2 regions of the Halomonas sp. 3H genome follow, and region 2 is predicted to be linked to the other one. Evidence: predicted binding sites of a transcription regulator. Region 2 holds the regulator's gene; the other holds the start of a gene.
What was found. Region 2 encodes sigma-54, which starts transcription at its own class of promoters, with help from an activator protein. Its sites were predicted from a motif close to TGGCACNNNNNTTGCTNT; they were not measured.
Positions count from the first base shown of each region.

Region 1: NFC98_RS04680 (sugar phosphorylase) is a predicted target of sigma-54. The motif match lies at 2,738-2,755, and genes of this name have one in related genera.

Region 1 is NZ_CP100360.1:977,212-982,619, reverse strand. Features, by position in the region: gene tenA (thiaminase II) at 23-691, shown strand; gene thiC (phosphomethylpyrimidine synthase ThiC) at 754-2,649, shown strand; gene NFC98_RS04680 (sugar phosphorylase) at 2,786-4,555, shown strand; gene NFC98_RS04675 (glycosyl transferase) at 4,599-5,408, opposite strand, start outside.
Region 2 is NZ_CP100360.1:2,540,254-2,545,661, reverse strand. Features, by position in the region: gene rapZ (RNase adapter RapZ) at 1-163, opposite strand, end outside; gene ptsN (PTS IIA-like nitrogen regulatory protein PtsN) at 208-672, opposite strand; gene raiA (ribosome-associated translation inhibitor RaiA) at 679-987, opposite strand; gene NFC98_RS11850 (RNA polymerase factor sigma-54) at 1,172-2,587, opposite strand; gene lptB (LPS export ABC transporter ATP-binding protein) at 2,752-3,477, opposite strand; gene lptA (lipopolysaccharide transport periplasmic protein LptA) at 3,487-3,993, opposite strand; gene lptC (LPS export ABC transporter periplasmic protein LptC) at 3,990-4,580, opposite strand; gene NFC98_RS11830 (HAD family hydrolase) at 4,585-5,142, opposite strand; gene NFC98_RS11825 (SIS domain-containing protein) at 5,171-5,408, opposite strand, start outside.

The sequences.
Region 1 (5,408 bases), 1.6 Mb from region 2:
TCACTCGTCTCCGGAGAAGATCATGGGCTACCGCTTCAGCGACCTCACCGCCGCCTGCCAGGACGACTGGCGGGCCTATATCGAGCACGACTTCGTGCGCGGCCTGGCCGACGGCACCCTCGAAGAGGGCGCCTTTCGCCACTACCTGAAGCAGGACTACCTGTTCCTGATCCACTTCGCCCGGGCCTATGCCCTGGCCGCCTACAAGAGCCGCACCCTCGCCGACCTGCGCCAGGCCTTTGATGGCCTCAAGGCCATCGTCGACCTGGAGCTGGGGCTCCACGTGGGCTACTGCCGGGAGTGGGGCATCAGCGAGGCGACGCTGGCCGAGCTGCCCGAGGCCCGCGCCACCATGGCCTATACCCGCTACGTGCTGGATACCGGCAACCGCGGCGACCTGCTCGACCTCCATGTGGCCCTGGCCCCTTGCCTCGTGGGCTACGGCGAGATCGCCGACTGGATCAACGCCCGCGCCGGGACGTTGCGCGGCGACGCCAACCCCTATGACGCCTGGATCGCCATGTACGAGAGCGAGGAGTTCCAGGCCGCTCGCCGCGCCGAGGAAGCCTGGCTCGATGCCCGCCTGGCCGACGTCACCCCGGCTCGCTTCGCCGAACTCACCCAGGTCTTCCGCGACGCCACCCGACTCGAGATCGACTTCTGGCAGATGGGGCTGGATCGCGCCCTCTAGCGCCGCCGCCCTGCCCCCTGACAACAACACCGACAACAACCGCCACCCCAAGGACTCTCGCCATGAGCAAGACCGCCCACTTCCTCGCCGAGACCGCCCGGGTCGACGAGGCCGCCATCCAGCCGCTGCCCGGCTCGCGCAAGGTCTACATCGAGGGCTCGCGCCCGGATATCCGCGTGCCCTTCCGCGAGATCTCGCTCTCGCCCACCAGGACCTCCGGCATGGGCCCGGATGAGGAGAACCCGCCGCTGCTGGTCTACGACACCTCCGGCCCCTATACCGATCCGAATGCCGAGATCGACCTGCGCCGCGGCCTGCCCGAGCTACGCCGTGCCTGGATCGAGGCACGGGGCGACACCGAGCTGCTCGACGGCCCCACCTCCGACTACGGCCGGCGTCGCGCCAACGACCCGACGCTTGCCAGGCTTCGCTTCGATCTGACCCGCACGCCCCGGCGCGCCAAGGAGGGGAAAAACGTCACCCAGCTGCACTACGCCCGCCAGGGGATCATCACCCCGGAGATGGAATTCATCGCCATCCGCGAGAACCAGCGGCGACAAGCCCTGGGCACCGCGGAAGTCGAGCGGATCCTGGGCCACCAGCACCCGGGCCAGGGCTTCGGCGCCCGGCTGGTTGATGAGATCACCCCGGAGTTCGTGCGCGCCGAAGTGGCCGCCGGCCGGGCCATCATCCCCTGCAACATCAACCACCCGGAATCCGAGCCGATGATCATCGGCCGCAACTTCCTGGTGAAGATCAACGGCAATCTGGGCAACTCGGCGGTCACCTCCTCCATCGAGGATGAAGTCGACAAGATGACCTGGGGCATCCGCTGGGGCTCGGATACCATCATGGATCTCTCCACCGGGCAGAACATCCACGAGACCCGCGAGTGGATCATTCGCAACGCCCCGGTGCCCATCGGCACCGTGCCCATCTACCAGGCGCTGGAGAAGGTCAAGGGCGTGGCCGAGGATCTCACCTGGGAGGTGTTCCGCGACACCCTGATCGAGCAGGCCGAGCAGGGGGTGGACTACTTCACCATCCACGCCGGGGTGCTGCTGCGCTATGTGCCGCTCACCGCCAAGCGGGTCACCGGCATCGTCTCCCGGGGCGGCTCCATCATGGCCAAGTGGTGCCTCTACCATCACCGGGAGAGCTTCCTCTACACCCACTTCGAGGAGATCTGCGAGATCTGCAAGCGCTATGACGTGGCCTTCTCGCTGGGTGACGGCCTGCGCCCGGGCTCGGTGGCCGACGCCAACGACGAGGCCCAGTTCGCCGAGCTGGAGACCCTGGGTGAGCTGACCCATATCGCCTGGAAGCACGATGTCCAGGTGATGATCGAGGGGCCGGGCCATGTGCCGATGCACCTGATCAAGGAGAACATGGACAAGCAGCTCGAGGCGTGCCACGAGGCGCCCTTCTATACGCTCGGCCCGCTGACCACCGACATCGCCCCGGGCTACGACCACATCACCTCCGGCATTGGTGCTGCCATGATCGGCTGGTTCGGCTGCGCCATGCTCTGCTACGTGACCCCCAAGGAGCACCTGGGCTTGCCCAACAAGGACGACGTCAAGACCGGCATCATCACCTACAAGATCGCCGCCCACGCCGCGGACCTCGCCAAGGGCCACCCGGCCGCCCAGCGCCGCGACAATGCGCTTTCCAAGGCGCGCTTCGAGTTCCGCTGGGAGGACCAGTTCAACCTCGGCCTGGACCCGGACACCGCCCGCGAGTACCACGACGAGACCCTGCCCAAGGACTCCGCCAAGGTGGCCCACTTCTGCTCCATGTGCGGCCCCAAATTCTGCTCCATGAAGATCAGCCAGGAGGTGCGCGACTATGCCCGAGACAACGGCCTCGACGGCGATCAGCAGGCGGTGATGAAGGGCATGGAAGAGCAGGCGGAGAAGTTCCGCGACACCGGCAGCCAGCTCTACCAGGAGGTCTAGGCCGCGGCGCATCTCCGCCCGCAAGGGATACCTGAACGTTCACGCCGGCCCCCGGGCCGGCGTGTTGCATCAGCGGATGCCGTCAGGCTGGCACGGGCCCTGCATGGGTTAGGGGTTGTCACGAGGAGACCCGGCCATGTCCGACCGCCCGACCTTCACCCCCTCCGTCGCCGTCCCGCTGGAAGCCGAGGCCTTCAGCCGCCGCGCCCACGGCCACCTGGCCTTCCTCTACGGCCCGCGCGCCGACGAGGTGCTGCGGCGGCTGCTGACCCTGCTGGCCCACCAGGCCCCGCCCTCCCCTGGTGAAGGCGATGCGCCACTCTGGAGCGAGCGCGACCAGTGGCTGATCAGCTATGGCGACAGCCTGCTGGAGGGCGAGCGAGCGCCCCTGGAGGTGCTGGACGACTTCCTGGAAGCGCGCCTGGCGGAAACCTTCAGCGGCGTGCACCTGCTGCCCTTCTTCCCCTGGAGCAGCGACGACGGCTTCTCGGTGATCCACTACCGAGAGGTCTCCCCCGACCTGGGCGACTGGTCCCATGTTCGCGCCCTGGCCGGGCGGCGCGACCTGGCGGTGGACCTGGTGCTCAACCACGTCTCCCGGGAGTCGCTGTGGTTCGTCGACTACCTCTCCGGCAGCCAGCCGGGGCGGGACTACTTCATCGAGATGGACCCGGAGACCGACCTCTCGGCGGTGGTGCGGCCGCGCAGCTCGCCGCTGCTGGTCAAGGTGCCGACCCGGCGCGGCCCCCGACACCTCTGGGCGACCTTCTCCGAGGACCAGATCGACCTGAACTTCGCCAACCCCGACGTGCTGCTGGAGTTCATCGGGATCCTGCTCTACTACCTCAACCAGGGCGCCCGGGTGATCCGACTGGACGCCATCGCCTACCTGTGGAAGGCCGTCGGCACCCCCTGCATCCACCTGCCACAGACCCACGAGGTCGTGCGGCTGCTGCGCGCGGTGGTGGACCACGTGGCGCCGGGCACCCTGCTGCTCACCGAGACCAACGTGCCCCACCGGGAGAACCTCAGCTACCTGGGTTTAGAACGTCTCCCCGCTCCCCCCGACGAGGCACACCTGGTCTATCAGTTCCCGCTGCCGCCGCTGCTGCTGCACACCCTGACCAGCGGCGAGGCGGGCACGCTGGCGGCCTGGCTGCGCAGCCTGCCGACCCTGCCCCCCGGCTGCAGCTTTCTCAACTTCACCGCCAGCCACGACGGCATCGGCGTACGCCCGCTGGAGGGCTGGCTGCCCCAGCACGAGATCGATGCGCTGCTGGAGCTGATGCACCGCTTCGGCGGCTTCGTCAGCATGCGCACCCGGGACGACGGCAGCGACAGCCCCTACGAGATCAACATCACCTGGTTCGACGCCATGAAGGGCACCCGTCGCGGCCCGGACCCCTGGCAGATGCAGCGCTTCCTGTGCGGTCAGCAGCTGATGCTCGGCCTGCGCGGTATCCCGGCGCTCTACTTCCACGTGCTGACCGGCACCCTGAACGACCTTGAGGGGGTGGAGCGCAGCGGACGCCTGCGTTCCATCAACCGGCGCCGCTGGCAGCGCGATGAGCTGGAGCTGCTGCTGGACAGCCCCGACACGCCGACGAGGATGGTCTTCGAGGCGCTGACCCGGCGCCTGGCGGTCCGACGTGGCGAGCCCTGCTTCCACCCGGACGCCCCCCAGCGGGTGCTGGAGACGCCGCCGGAGCTGCTGGTGCTGGAGCGCGGCCCGCTGCCCGACGGGCGCCGCCTGCTGGCGGTCCACAACGTTACCGACGCCCCCCAGCCGCTGACGCTTCCGGCCCTCGGCCAGGGGGCGTGGTTCGACCTGCTGGAGGAGGCCCCCTGGACGCCGGTGGAGAGCCTGGCGCCCTATCGCTGCCTGTGGCTGGTGCAGAAGCCCTGAGCGATAGCAGAATCCGCTCGAGGCTATTCCGGCGACAGGCCTGCTACACCTCGCCGCGGTTGTCGGCCTCCACGGCGTCGTGGAGGCGTTCCGGCAGGTCGGGAATCGCCGAGCGCACCCGGTTCCAGCTGGGGATGAAGGGCCGCTCGCCGGGATTGTCGAGGAAGGCGCTGCCGGCCTCGAGCAGGTTGGCGGCGAACAGTTCCACGGCCCGCTCCTCGGCATGGCGATCCAGGGAGAGGCCGTTCATCACCGCGTCGTGGTCGTAGGCCTCGATCAGGTCCAGGGCCAGCCGGTAGTAGGTCGCCTTGAGGGTGCGGAAGCCCTCGGCGCTGAAGGTCACCCCCTGGGTGGCCAGCTTGCGGTAGAGCGCCTTGGCGATGTCCAGGCTCATGCGGTTGAGCCCGGCGGAGGCGTCCTCCTCCGAGACCGGCTGGTGCTTGTGGTCGTAGGCGTCGGCCAGGTCCACCTGGCAGAGCCGCTTGGTGGAGTAGTTGCGATGCACCTCGGAGAGCACGCCGACCTCCAGGCCCCAGTCGGCGGGTATGCGGATGCCGTCGAGCACCTCGGCGCGCATGGAGAACTCCCCGGAGAGCGGGTAGCGGTAGCTGTCCAGGTACTCCAGGTAGGGCAGCGGCCCGTGGATGCGCTTGAGCGCCCGCAGCAGCGGCGTGACCATCAGCCGGGACACTCGGCCGTTGAGCCGCCCGTCGGCGATGCGCGGGTAGTAGCCCTTGCAGAACTCGTAGTTGAAGTGGGGGTGGGCCACCGGATAGAAGAGCCGCGCCAGCAGGCCACGCTCGTAGGTGAGGATGTCGCAGTCGTGGAGCGCCACCACGGCGCCGCGCCCGGA
Region 2 (5,408 bases):
CAATCGACGAGCGAGGCGATTCCGCGCCCTTGAGCTCGTCGACCAGCGACCCGAGCAGCATGGCGGGCAGGTTGTCGATGGCGTAGTAGCCGAGGTCCTCGAGCGCCTGCAGCGCGATCGACTTACCCGAGCCGGAACGGCCGCTGATGATCACGAGCTGCATGACGGGTCTCCTGGTCATTGAAGTGGCCGGGCGGCCCGCAGGGCTCAGGCCTGTCGTCGGATCGCCTCGATGAGTCGCTCGTGGAGCTCGCGCTGGCTCTCGCTGCGGCGCAGGGCGCTGCGGGTATCGGCATCGTTCATGATGCCGGCCACCTGGGCCAGCAGGGCCAGGTGGGCGTCGTCGGCCTCTTCCGGCACCAGCAGCACGAAGACCAGGTCGACCGGCTCGCCGTCGATGGCATCGAAGTCCACCGGCTCGGCCAGCTTGAGGAAGCCGGCGATCGGGGTCTTGCAGTGGGGGCTCCGGGCATGGGGAATCGCCACCCCGTTGCCGATGCCGGTGCTGCCCAGCCGTTCACGGCCGATCAGGCGGCTGAAGACTTCCTGACTGTCGAGGCTGGGGGTGTTCTGGGCGATGAAGGTGCTGAAGAACTCCAGCACCCGCTTCTTGCTTCCCCCGGGCACACCGAACAGGGTGCGCTCGGGGGGCAGGATGGTTTCCAGTGTCATGGTGAATCAGCGGGCGCCGGCGCCCTGGGCGCGGGCCTGGGCCTTCTCCTTGTGCTTGACCAGCTGGCGGTCCACCTTGTCGGCCAGGGCATCGATGGCGGCGTACATGTCGCCGTCCTGGGCTTCGGCATGCAGGTCGGCACCGGCGGCGTGCAGGGTGCAGGCGGCGAGCTGGCGCTCCTTCTCCACGGACAGGGTCACCTGGACATTGGTGATGTTGTCGTAGTGGCGCTCCACGCGAGCCAGTTTCTCGTTCACATAGCCACGCAGGGCATCGGTCAGTTCCACATGATGGCCGGTGATGTTGACTTGCATGACACGCTCCTTGCTCGTTGGTTGTGATTCGATTGTAACCCTTTTTCCTGCCTTGCATACCCCCCGCGCCGGCAGCGTCGAGCGGTGCGTTGACGCGGGTCAGCGAAGGCGCTTGCGCTCGCTGGAAGAGGGGATGCCCATGGCCTCGCGGGTGACTGTGGAGAGCGCCACGGTCCACCCGGATTCAACGCAGCCGCTTGCGCTCGCTGGAGGAGGGGATTCCCATGGCCTCCCTGTACTTCGCCACGGTCCTGCGCGCCACCTGGATGCCGGCTTCGTCGAGCAGGGCGACCAGCTTGCTGTCGGAGAGCGGCTTGCGCGGGGGCTCCTCCTGGATCAGCTTGCGGATGCGGGCGCGAATGGCGGTGCTGGAGTGGGCGTCGCCCTCGCCGTTGCCGCCGACATGGCTGGAGAAGAAGTACTTCAGCTCGAACACGCCCCGCGGGGTATGGATGTACTTCTGGGTGGTGACCCGGGAGATGGTCGACTCGTGCATCTCCACCGCCTGGGCGATGTCGGCCAGGATCAGCGGCTTCATCGCCTCCTCGCCCTGCTCGAGGAAGTCGAGCTGGCGGGCCATGATCTCGCGGCCGACCCGGAGCAGGGTGTCGTTGCGGCTGGAGAGGCTCTTGAGCAGCCAGCGCGCCTCCTGCAGGTGGTCCTTGAGGAACTGGTTGTCCTGGCTCTTGTCGGCGCGGCGGATCAGGGCGGCGTAATCGGGCTGGATCCGCAGCCGCGGCAGGGCGTCCGGGTTGAGCTCGATCTTCCAGCCGCGGCTGTCATAGCGGGCGACGAGGTCGGGGATCACGTAGTCGCTGTCCACGCTGGCGAAGGCGCTGCCGGGTCGCGGATCGAGCGAGCGGACCAGGGCGATCACCGTTTCCAGGTCGTCGTCGTCGAGCCCCAGCCGCCGCTTGAGCAGGCGGCGGTCGTCGCCGGCCAGGGCCTCGAGGAACTGGCGCACCAGGCGGCGGGCCTGGGGCAGCAGGGGGGTGTTGTCGGGCAGGGTGGCGAGCTGCAGCATCAGGCACTCGCGCAGATCGCGGGCGAAGACCCCGGTGGGCTCGAACTGCTGCAGGCGCAACAGCACCTGCTCCACCTCGCGGCTGCGCAGGCCGTCGAGGCCCTGGCGGCGCAGCCCGTCACGAATCTCGTCGAGGGGCTGGGCCAGGTAGCCGGCGTCGTCCACGGCATCGATCAGGCTCTCGGCGATCTGCAGCTGGCGAGGCTCGAGGTCGGTCATTGCCAGCTGCCAGGCGAGGTGGCCCCGCAGGCTCTGTCCCTCGGCCTGGCGCTCGAAGTCCGGCCCTTCCCCCCCGCCGGCGGGGGCGCCCAGGTCCTGGTAGGTGTCCGACCAGTCGCTGTCGGTGGAGAGTTCCGCGGGGATCTCGCTGGACCAGTCATCCTCGGGTGTCTCGGCGACCGCCTGCTCGCCGAACCCCTCCTCGAGTTCCAGCATCGGGTTGGACTCCATCGCCTGCTGGATCTCCTGGCGCAGGTCCAGGGTGGAGAGCTGCAGCAGGGCGATGGCCTGCTGCAGCTGGGGGGTCATGGTCAGCTGGGTGCCGACGCGCAGCTGAAGGGAGGCTTTCATGGCCATCGGTGAGGTCTGCTCTCTTCGCCGGAAAGCCTCACCCTAGTCCGCGGCAGGGCCCGATGCAAGCCTCCGGGAGAGGAAAATGCAGCAATAAGCGTGCCAAGCGCAATCCTCATGCCGTCGCGATATAACGACATGTACTTCAGTGACTTGTGGAAGCGTTCGGGCTAGAGACGGAAGTCCTCGCCCAGGTAGACCTCACGCACCCGCTGGTTGGCGAGGATCGAGTCGGGGCTGCCCTCGGCGATGATCTTGCCGTCGCCGACGATGTAGGCGGTGTCGCAGATGTCGAGGGTCTCGCGGACGTTGTGGTCGGTGATCAGCACGCCGATGTCCCGGGCCTTGAGCTGGCGGATGATGCCCTTGATCTCCCCCACCGAGATGGGGTCGACGCCGGCGAAGGGCTCGTCGAGCAGGATGAAGGCGGGCTCGGTGGCCAGGGCCCGGGCGATCTCCACCCGGCGCCGCTCGCCCCCGGAGAGGCTCATGCCCAGGTTGTCGCGGATATGCGTCACATGGAACTCCTCGAGGAGCTGCTCGAGGCGGGCGCGGCGGGCCGGGCGGTCGAGGTCCTTGCGGGTCTCGAGGATCGCCATGATGTTGTCGGCCACCGAGAGCTTGCGGAAGATCGAGGCCTCCTGGGGCAGGTAGCCGATCCCGGCCCGGGCGCGCTGGTGCATGGCGGCCCGGGAGAGGTCGAGCCCGTCGATGTACACCTCGCCGGCATCGGCGCGCACCAGGCCCACGATCATGTAGAAGGAGGTGGTCTTGCCGGCGCCGTTGGGGCCCAGCAGGCCGACGATGCGGCCCTGGTCGATGGAGAGGCTGATGTCCTGCACCACGCGGCGGCGCTTGTAGCTCTTGGCCAGGTGGCGGGCGTGAAGGGTCTTCATGGGGTCGCCTTACTGCTCGGGCTGGAGGGTCATGCGGATGCGCTGGCGTCCCTCGACGCCTTCGCCCTCGGCACGGGCCTGGACCACGCGGCGGTCGAGGAAGTACTCGAGGTAGCCGCCGTCGAAGGTGTCGCCGCCCTGGTGCAGCTCGGCCCGGTCGATCAGCTCCACCCGGCGTTCGGCCACGTGGTAGATGATGGTGCGGCCCCAGCCCCGGACCACCGGCTCGGCCGGGTCGGGCTGCTGCTCGATATAGGCGCGCTCGCCGGTGGCGATGGCACGGGTGAGCTCGCCGGCGGCGTTGCGGCGGATCTCCACCCGGTCGCCGGTGAGCTGCATGCTGCCCTGGCGGATGTCCACGTCGCCGGTGTAGACGGCGGTGCCGGCGCGGTCGTCCAGGTCGAGGCGGTCGGCCTCCACCTCGATGGGCGCGGAGGCATCTCCCTGCTGCGCCAGGGCCGGGGCGGTGGCCAGCGGCAGCAGCAGGCAGAGCAGCAGGGCGAAGGGGGGCTTCATGGCGGGGACTCCTCTCGGGTCTCGGGCGGATGGTGGCCGCGCACATTGTCGGTCAGCCGCGCCCGGTTGTCATGGATCCAGGCATCGAAGCGGTCGCCGCTCATGCGCTGGGGGGGCTGGCGCAGCAGGGCCGGGGTGTCGCTCCAGGCGTGGCCGGTATCGGCGTCGAAGTGCAGGACCTCGGTGTCTAGCTGCCAGCGCTCCTCGGGGGCGTTGAGCCGGGCGTCGCCGGAGAGCGTCAGCGGGTTGCCGCCGGGCCCCAGCACGCCGCTGTCGGCCCGGGCGTACCAGACCCGCCCGGCGCTGTCGTGGAGCCGGGCGTCGGGGGTCTGCAGGCGGGTCACGTCGTCGTGGGGGGTATGCACCAGGCGCGGCGTGTCGAGGCGCTGGTGGGCGCGGCCCTCGGCGTCGAAGCGGGTCAGGCGGGCGCCCTCGAGGTAGTAGTCGGGCTCGCCCGCCTCGTCCCGGGGGACCTCCCCGTACTCCGGCCCGCCGCGCGGGTCGAGCAGGACGAGGGCGCCGCCCAGGGCCAGCAGGATCAGCAGCAGCCAGACCCGGAAGGAGGGGCGGGGCAGGGACCACGCCATGGGCTCAGTTGACCCCGTGGAGGTAGGTGTCGAGCACCGCGTCCCAGTGGCCCTGGGCCCTCAGCAGGGTGTCACAGATCTCGCGCACGGCGCCGTGGCCGCCGGCCCGTTCGGTCACCCAGTCGGCATGCTTCTGGATGTAGTCCGGGGCGGAGGGGACGCTGATGCCGATCCCGGCGCGCCGGATGGCGCCCACATCGGGCATGTCGTCGCCGCAGTAGGCCGCCTGGTCGAACTCGAGGCCGAGCCGGGTGCAGAGGTCGCGCAGCACCGGCAGCTTCTTCTCCACGCCCTGGAAGACGTGCTTGATGCCCAGGGCGGCGGCCCGCCGGCTCACCGTGGGGGAATCCCGGCCGGTGATCAGCGCCACTTCGATGCCGGCCCGCTTGAGCAGCTTGAGGCCGTGGCCGTCCATGACGTTGAAGGCCTTGATCTCGATGCCGTCGGCCTGGAAGTAGAGCTGGCCGTCGGTGAGGACGCCGTCCACGTCCAGGGCCAGCAGGCGGATCCGGCGCAGCCGGTCGACCAGGCGGGGGTCTTGCAGGGGAGAAACGTGGGTCATGGGGACTCCGGGAGGGTGGGGGATGGCATCAGATGACACCGCTGGCCAGCAGGTCGTGCATGTGCAGGGCGCCGATCGGTCGGCCCTGGTCATCGACCACGGCCAGCGCCGAGATGCGGTGGTCTTCCATCAGGCGCACAGCCTCGGCGGCGAGCATCTCCGGGTGGGCGCGCTTGCCGGGGACGGTCATCACCTCGTCCACGGTCAGGGCGCCGAGGTCGCGGTGCTGGTCGAGGGTGCGGCGCAGGTCGCCGTCGGTGTAGACG